Regions from separate parts of the Holdemania sp. 1001095H_141210_F2 genome, predicted to be linked through region 1. Evidence: a T-box and tRNA genes for the amino acid it is inferred to sense, from the RefSeq annotation. Region 1 holds a T-box; the other holds one or more tRNA genes.
The links. The T-box of region 1 lies ahead of thrS (threonine--tRNA ligase). A T-box ahead of a tRNA ligase gene usually reads a tRNA of that ligase, here a tRNA-Thr.
Positions count from the first base shown of each region.

Region 2: it has a tRNA-Thr gene. The T-box ahead of thrS (threonine--tRNA ligase) is inferred to sense a tRNA for this amino acid. The anticodon was not compared.

Region 1 is NZ_JADNPO010000004.1:193,727-197,937, reverse strand. Features, by position in the region: gene I2G61_RS04540 (aspartate dehydrogenase domain-containing protein) at 1-566, shown strand, start outside; gene I2G61_RS04535 (hypothetical protein) at 632-1,141, shown strand; gene I2G61_RS04530 (hypothetical protein) at 1,209-1,949, shown strand; T-box leader at 2,025-2,231, shown strand; gene thrS (threonine--tRNA ligase) at 2,277-4,019, shown strand; gene I2G61_RS04520 (MqnA/MqnD/SBP family protein) at 4,016-4,211, shown strand, end outside.
Region 2 is NZ_JADNPO010000005.1:20,639-24,849, reverse strand. Features, by position in the region: gene dapD (2,3,4,5-tetrahydropyridine-2,6-dicarboxylate N-acetyltransferase) at 1-453, shown strand, start outside; gene I2G61_RS04660 (CBS domain-containing protein) at 498-1,202, shown strand; gene I2G61_RS04655 (hypothetical protein) at 1,438-1,611, opposite strand; tRNA gene I2G61_RS04650 (tRNA-Thr) at 2,073-2,148, shown strand; gene I2G61_RS04645 (hypothetical protein) at 2,412-2,912, shown strand; gene I2G61_RS04640 (trans-aconitate 2-methyltransferase) at 3,260-4,084, shown strand; gene I2G61_RS04635 (hypothetical protein) at 4,137-4,211, shown strand, end outside.

The DNA of each region.
Region 1 (4,211 bases):
TCGAGGCGGTGAAAGCCAATGCGATCGCGGTTTTACAAGGCGGAGCGGATTTCGTCACGCTGGCGATTGGGGCGTTTGCGGACGCTGATTTTTATGAAGAAGTGCAGGCGGTCGCGCGCGCGGCCGGCCGCAAGGTTTACATCGCTTCCGGCGCGATCGGGGGCTTTGATTTAATGCGCACGGCAGCTGTGATGAGTCCGATCGAAGCGTCCATTACTTCCGAGACCGGACCACAGTATCTGCGCACAACGCCGGTCTATCGTGAAGAAATGGCGGCCAGCGAAACGACGCTGACCGCTTTTGAAGGCACTGCTAAGGAAGCGATCGCTTTGCTTCCCCGCCGGGTGAACGTCGCCGTTGCCACGTCGCTGGCCACCAACGGGCCGGAGCATACCGGTGTGAAGATCGAAAGTACGCCGGGCTTTATCGGTGATACCCATACGATCCGGGTGGAAGGTGAGGAAATCAAGGCGGAAATTGCGATCTATTCCCGCACCAGCGCGATCGCCGGATACAGCGTTGTGGCTTTGCTCAACAACATCGCTTCCCCGATTCAGTTCCAGTAGTTTTTCCTTCCCGGCAGGTATAAATCGGAAAAAAACGCCGAGAATACTGGCAGGAGGAATTAATGATGAAAAAAACAATTCTGCGGTACGCTGCGGTCTGCTTGGGATTTGCTTTGATTTTGGGCGGCTGCAGCAGAAACAACAATTCAGCCACACCCACGCCGTCGATGACCCCTTCGGCCTCGCCGGAAAGCTCAATGACACCGACGGAAACGGTAGAACCGATTGCCAGCATTCAGGATGTTCTGGATCACTTCCAGAATAACAATTACACCTTCAACCAGGTGACACCGATTGAAAATACAGATTTCAACGCGCTGGAAGGCACCTCGTTTCAATACAACGATCAGGTCTATTACCTTTATCGTTTTGATCCGGCCAACGAGGAAAGTCAGAAAATGCTGAACTATGCGAGTCAGAACGGCCGGATGAAGGTCAACGCTAACGGTCAGGAAACCGAATACTATGCATATGTCAACGGCAATACAGCTTTGATCTACGACAGTAAGGAAATGATCGAAGACCTGAAGGAAATCTATTCGCAATACCGCAATTCCACAACGCAGGGTCAATAAGACTCTGCCTTTTCTTTCCCGTGATATAATGAAAGCAGAAAGCAGAAAGCAGAAGGCAGGGATGACGATGCGCAGAAAAGGAAGCTTTATCGTCGCATTGCTTGCGATGATGGTGATGCTGAGCGCTTGCGGCTGGCTGGATCAGCTGTGGATTCTGGCCAAGACGAGCCGGGCGCTGACGACGATGGAATCCGTGACCGCAGACATCACGATTGAGGCTGAAGGCAAGGCTGGCAACCGCTATCTATGGCTGCCCTATCATGTTGCCGGACAGGGTGTGCTGCAGGGACGGATGGAAGAACCCGCAGTCAATCTGGATTTGCGCTGGCAGGGCGGCAGCGGCGTGCTTCAGATTCCGCTGCATGTTCAAGCTCAATGGTGCTGGCAAGAGGACCGCTGGCAAAAATATGATCTGAATCAGAAACAATGGGTTGATCAGCCGGGGGCCGAACCAGCCTTGCCGGATTGGAAAGCCATTCTGGCTGTTTTGAAAGCCGGCCGCTGGTCGATGCAGGAAACGATCGGGAACGTCCGCTGTGCCGAGGTCAGTCTGACGCTGGATGCAGTTACGGCCGCAGCTTATTTCAAAGAATGGGGTCTGGAAGATCCGATTGCCGCGATGATCGAAAGTCAAAAAACGCTGACTGTTCGGTTCGCGGTAAAGGAGGAAACCGGGGAACCCGTCCGCTTAACGCTGGACAGCGGCGGAACGGAGGAGCTTTCCGGCGATTTGTCGATGACGCTGGATCAGCTGCATATCCAGGCTGATTTTTCACAGATCGACCAAACGACCTGGGTGCAGCCTTAAATCTGTTCATCGTTCTGAATTTCTGGAAAAAATTCATTTCCATTGACAAGGCAGGAAAACCGGTGTATAAAAGAGGTACATACAAAGACCAGGACATGATCGTTTCAGAACTTGGATCAGAGAGGTTTCCGGAAGGTGCGAGGAAGCTGAAAAGGGAAATGGTTACCGCCTGCGAGTATCGCTTTTGAAAAAGCGACGATTCTCATCGTTATTGAGCTTGAGTGCCTGTTTCATGGAAGAAACAGGAAATAAGGTGGTACCGCGTTGAACAACGTCCTTAATCAGGGGCGTTTTTTTGTGGTCTTAGAAAAACAGGAGGAAGGAACTATGATCAACATTAAAGAAGACGAGCATCTGCATGTGCTCAACCACAGCTGTGCGCATTTGTTGGCGCAGGCTGTCAAACATCTGTATCCGCACGCAAAATTCTGGGTTGGACCGGTCATTACCGACGGCTTTTACTACGACATCGACTTGGGCGACGATGTGCTGCATGAGGAAGATCTGGCGAAGATTGAAAAAGAAATGAAGAAGATCGCCAAGGACGGCAAGCGTATTGTCCGGCATGAAATCTCGAAAGCGGAAGCGCTGGAGATGTTTAAGGACGATCCGTACAAGCTCGATCTGATCGGGCACATGGACGAGGACGATACGGTGATCAGCTGCTACTCCCAGGGGGATTTTACCGATCTGTGCCGAGGCCCGCACGTTGAGAGCGTCAAGGAGCTGAAGCATTTCAAGCTGCTGAAAGTCAGCGGCGCGTACTGGAAGGGCGATGCCAACAACAAGATGCTGCAGCGGGTTTACGGCATCTGCTTCGATACCGACGAGGAAGTTCAGAACTATCTGAATTTCCTGGAAGAAGCGAAGAAGCGCGATCACAAGAAATTAGGCCGCGAGCTGGATCTGTTTATGATGAGCGAGTATGGCCCGGGGTTCCCGTTCTTTTTACCGAACGGCATGATCCTGCGCAATGTGTTGGAAAACTACTGGTACGAAGAACACACTAAGGAAGGCTATCAGTTCATCAAGACGCCGATCATGCTTTCCAAGGAATTGTGGGAGCTGAGCGGACACTGGGCAAATTACAAGGAAAACATGTATACGACGATGATCGACGACCGCGAGTTCGCGATCAAGCCGATGAACTGTCCGGGCGGAATGCTTGTGTATAAAAACGGCCTGCATTCCTATAAGGATCTGCCGCTGCGCGTCGGCGAGCTGGGACAGGTCCACCGTCACGAAGCCAGCGGCGCCTTAAACGGATTGTTCCGCGTCAGAACGTTCACTCAGGACGACGCGCATATCTTCATGCGCGAGGATCAGATCGAGAGCGAAGTAGTCCGGCTGATCAACTTCATCGACCGTGTGTATTCGGTGTTTGGCTTAAGCTATGAAATCGAGCTGTCGACACGGCCGGAAAAGAAATATATCGGATCGATTGAAATCTGGGATAAAGCGGAGGCGGCGCTGGAAGCGGCGTGTCATGCAGCGGGCAAGGCCTGCAAGATCAATCCGGGCGACGGTGCGTTCTACGGACCGAAGCTGGACTTCCATTTAACGGACAGCCTGGGACGGGTCTGGCAGTGCGGCACGATCCAGCTGGATATGAATCTGCCGGAACGCTTTGATCTGACATATGTCGACGCGGACGGTTCCAAGAAACGTCCGATCATGCTGCACCGCGTTATCTTTGGCTCGATCGAGCGCTTTATCGGCATTCTGATCGAACATTACGCCGGTGCTTTCCCGATGTGGCTGGCGCCGCAGCAGGTCGTCATCGTTCCAGTGCATCATGAACGGCATCTGGACTATGCGAAAGAATTGGAAGCGATGTTGTTGGCCAAGGGCGTGCGCGTGAAGGTCGACGGCCGCAACGAAAAGCTGGGCTACCGCGTTCGTGAAGCGCAGACGCATAAGATTCCGATGCAGATTGTCGTCGGCGACGGTGAGGTTGAAAACAACACGGCGACGGTTCGCCGGTATGGCAAGAAAGACTCCGTTACAATCAGCAAAGAGGAACTGCTGGAAAGCATCCTCAACGAAATTGAAACGAAGGCGCGCGTATGAAGAAATGGCTTTGTTTCCTCAGCGTTCTTGCGCTGACGGCAGGGTGCGCCGCCAATCCTAAAACACCGGAAGCAACTCCGGAAACATCGCCGGAGCCGACTGTGGAAACCACGCCGGTTTCCTTGTCGATCCTGGGTCCGACCGGAGCTCCGGCGCTGGCCTTGATCGCGCCGATGAAGGCGGGACAGGATG
Region 2 (4,211 bases), on a different contig from region 1:
GATCTGCCTTGCCGGATTGAACCGGGAGCCTGGATTCGGGATGCGGCGGAGATCGGGGAGAATGCGGTCATTCTGACGGGCGCGGTGATCAATGTTGGCGCGCAGATCGGTGCGGAAACGATGGTCGACATGAATGCGGTTGTCGGTGCGCGGGCAGAAATCGGCCGGCGCTGCCACATCGGCGCCGGGGCTGTTGTAGCGGGGGTGCTGGAGCCGGCTAGCGCGGAACCGGTGGTGATTGAGGACGACGTTTTGATCGGCGCTAACGCCGTGATTCTGGAAGGGGTGCGGATCGGTCAGTCCGCGGTGATCGCCGCCGGGGCGGTCGTTACGGAAGATGTGCCGCCGGGATGGCTGGCGGCTGGCGTTCCGGCCCGTCTGATCAAGCGAAAAGACGAACAAACCCGGAAAAAAACTGAAATTGTGGAAAAGCTGAGGGATAGTTCGCGGTGAAAACGGAAAACCTGATATAATAGAGTTCATCAGGAGGGTTTTCCATGGATAATGCACAGCGGTTTCTGAACGCGTTCGCGATGATCGAAAAGCAGTTGAAGCAGATCACCGGCGTCACACGGTATTCGCGTTTTTATCAGTTGTTGAACCAGGCGTCCCGCAGCAGCGGGTTAGTCCGCAAGTATGAAATGGAGCTGCAGGAATATGCCGATCTGCGCAATGCGATCGTGCACCAGCGCTCCGACGAGGGACATATCATCGCGATTCCCATCGACGAGGTCGTTACGGAAATTGAGGAGCTGGCGCGGAAAATCTGCGAACCGCCGCGAGTCAGCGCACATTTTCTCAAGCCGGTGAAAATCTGCGATCCCCAGACGGAAATCCGGGAAGCGGTAGATATCATGGAAACGATGGGCTCCTCCAAGCTGCCGGTCTATGCCCAGGGCGGATTTCACGCGCTGTTAACGATGGAGATGATCGCCCGCTGGACGCTGCACCAGAGCCGTACGAACAAACCGCTTTCCGGTGTGGTCAGCGATTGTCTGTATTTTAAGGATAAAAAAGAGCGGGTTCTGTTTCTGCCCCGCACGGCGGATGTCACCGAAGCACAGGATTTGTTTGAGGCAAGCCTGCACCGCGGCGTCAGCATTTCGGCAATCCTGATCACAGAGTCCGGAAGTGCTCATCAGAAGCCGATCGGGATCATCACGGTCGCCGATCTGCCGCTGTTGTATGAGCTGGATAAATAGGGGAACGGAAGGGGAACGATGAACTCCCCTTTTAGTTTAGCCAGCATCATGATTTCCTTGTTTCAGCCGGCAAGAATAGACAGGCTTAACAGAATAATAGCGAGTAGGCCAATCTCATCGCTGAATTGAATAAATGTACTCAAGAAGAGAAGGAAAAGGTTGAAATTCCATCCGGAATGCCTATACTCAAGGTGTAAGGTATTGCTGAAAGGCGGCACCCGTCAACCGCTATCTCTTACGAGCATGGCGGCAGACAGATGAGCGCTGAATCACTTGGGGAGTAGTTGCAGCGCTTTTTTTTTGCCCCTATAATTTTTAAGCGGCATTCAATCACTTTGATCGTGCATTCGATCAAGGGCAATACAACTTTCAAAATTACAGCATCGAAAAGTTCCAGGAAATGTTCCATAGAATTGCCCTCCTTTGACGACAGATGACAAAAATCTGTCGGTTTGAATTGAATTGGAAAAGACCAAAAGTCGACTCTATTCGGACGGGCATCCGCGGTTCAACAAAACCCTGCCCTAATAAGATTGCGGAAAAGTTAAAATTCCTCTCTAAGAAAATGATGAAATTGTTTTTCACAAAGCAATTAAAGTTTCCTTTTCGGGTCCAGTTTTCATTTTCACTGTGTTCTTTTTAATCCTTAAATGAAGTCGAAAATTGTTGCTTGAAGGAGAGAAGGATCAGAAGTTTGTTGTTTCTGACCGCGATTCAGTGTAGAATCCAAGCTCACAACAAGTTTTCTTAATCCGAGGATCTCAGCGAACAAATTTTCTCGCAGTTTTTCCAGTGAGGAGTAACAAAAGTTGCGAATAAAATGCTAAAAAAACTTGACAGAAGGACACAGTTTTTATAAACTATATTTACGCCGACTTAGCTCATCCGGTAGAGCAACGCACTCGTAACGCGTAGGTGGTAGGTTCAAGTCCTATAGTCGGCACCATGAGAAAAGGATATCCCGTTGAGAAATTCAGCGGGATTTTTTTATGCTTTTCATTCAAAACAACGGAACTTTGATACAATAGAATTAATGAAGAAGCAGATAGAAGAAGCGGCAGGGGAAGAAAAATGGTCAATAAGAAACTGTTAGAAATCGGTGATCGGCTGGGAATGAAATATCCACAGATAGAAATGTTAAATAATGAGTTCAGACGGGATTTCAGATTTTTAATTTTTATGCTCTTCATGGCCGGAGTTCTTTTCTATATGAATGTTGTTGGGCAGAAAGCGCCGCAGGTGTTGTCGATGGCGGATCTTGGCTATACTGAGGAAGTTGTGGAAAGTAAACAGGTGAACACGGATGGCCGCAATGATCAGCGGTATCGGCTGAGCCTTAACGGTTGGGATGATGGGGCAAAAATACGAATCCATATAAATTTGGAAATTATTGATTTCGCAGAAGAAAACGATCCGATCGCAGGCTTTGCCCGGGAAAGCGGTCTTCCTTGTTCAGCGAAATCCTGTTCATTGGCAGCGCTGGAAGGTCTGGTTATACTGGATGCGGACGTCTGGAACGCGGACTTTGCGGCTGCCAAGCTCAATCCCGACACGGATCCCCCGCTCCAGACAGATTACAGAAATACGATCTATCTTCTGAAATCCAACAGGATGATCTCGTTCAGCTATGATCAGCCGATTGCGTTTACGGAAGCGAAGCGCAGGGTTATCACCGCGATGTTTGCAGAGCGGAACTTATTTGATCACTGAAGAAGCTCGGATCCCCTTTGCAATGAAATGTTTGCATGCGCAATTCGTCGGTCCCGGGTTCAAGTCCTGTGTCTGGCTGACTGTCAGCTTCATTGGATGATGAAAATGAGGCAAGCGAAAGACCGATTATAAAAAATGAAGGACAGAGAAGAGTAAACCGTGTATAATAAAAGTAATCCATAACTCAGCACTTTTGAACCGACGACGGAATGACTGTGATCAGAAAAACCGGTAAGGAGTTTAAAAATGCCATAAAGAAAATCATTTTCGAATAACGTGAAATAAGCCTGGAAACAGTGCGTTTTTCTGTTGTCTGATCAAGCGTTCACGGCGGCGGATCATCGGACATGAGTTTATGGAAGGGCCGGGTACCGGCGAAGGAGGAAAGCATGGCGATCATTCAAGGCTTGGAATGGACCTTCAACACCGTTGCGGAGGAATATGACAAATGGAGTCCCGAATATGTCTCGGAATTATACGAGGATTTGTTTGCTTATCAGCCGCTGACTTCAAACAGCGAAGTGCTGGAAATCGGGATTGGAACCGGCCAGGCCACAACGCCGATATTAAAGACCGGCTGTCGCCTGACCGCAGTCGAGCTGGGTGATCAGCTGGCAGCGCTGACGCGGAAGAAATTCAGTGATTATCCCGATTTTACCGTTGTAACCAGCGCTTTTCAGGATTATGAAAGTCCGGAGAACCGCTTCGATCTGATATACTCCGCGGCGGCTTTCCATTGGATCCCGGAAGAAATCGGTTATTCGAAGGTGTATGCCCTGTTAAAACCGGGCGGTGTGTTCGCACGGTTTGCCAAGCATGGAAACTATCGACAAAGCAATGCAGCGTTGTATGAAGAAATTCAACAGGTTTACGCCCAATATATGGCCTATTCCGCGCCAACGCCGCCGTTTACCGAAGCGGATGCGAAAAGAAGATCCGAGATCAGTCTGCGGTATGGCTTTGTGGATCAGAAAATCAGAATGTATACCAGGAAGCGATCCTATTCGGCGCAGGATTATGTTTCGCTGATCGCCACGCAGTCGGATCATATCATTTTAGACAAAGCGGTGAGAGCGGATTTCTACGCTGCAATTCAAAATAAGATTGATCGTTATGGAGGCAGAATTGAGCTGGTCGATACGATTGATTTGGAATTAGCCCGAAAGCCGTGAGTCAGTGAGGAAGGTTTCAACTGGAGTGCAATAAGGTAAAAAGGAGAGTGCGATGATACTGACACATCATGAACAAGCTCTGCTTCTGCTTCGCTTTCTGCAGCAGCGGCAGCGGAAAGCGGAGCTG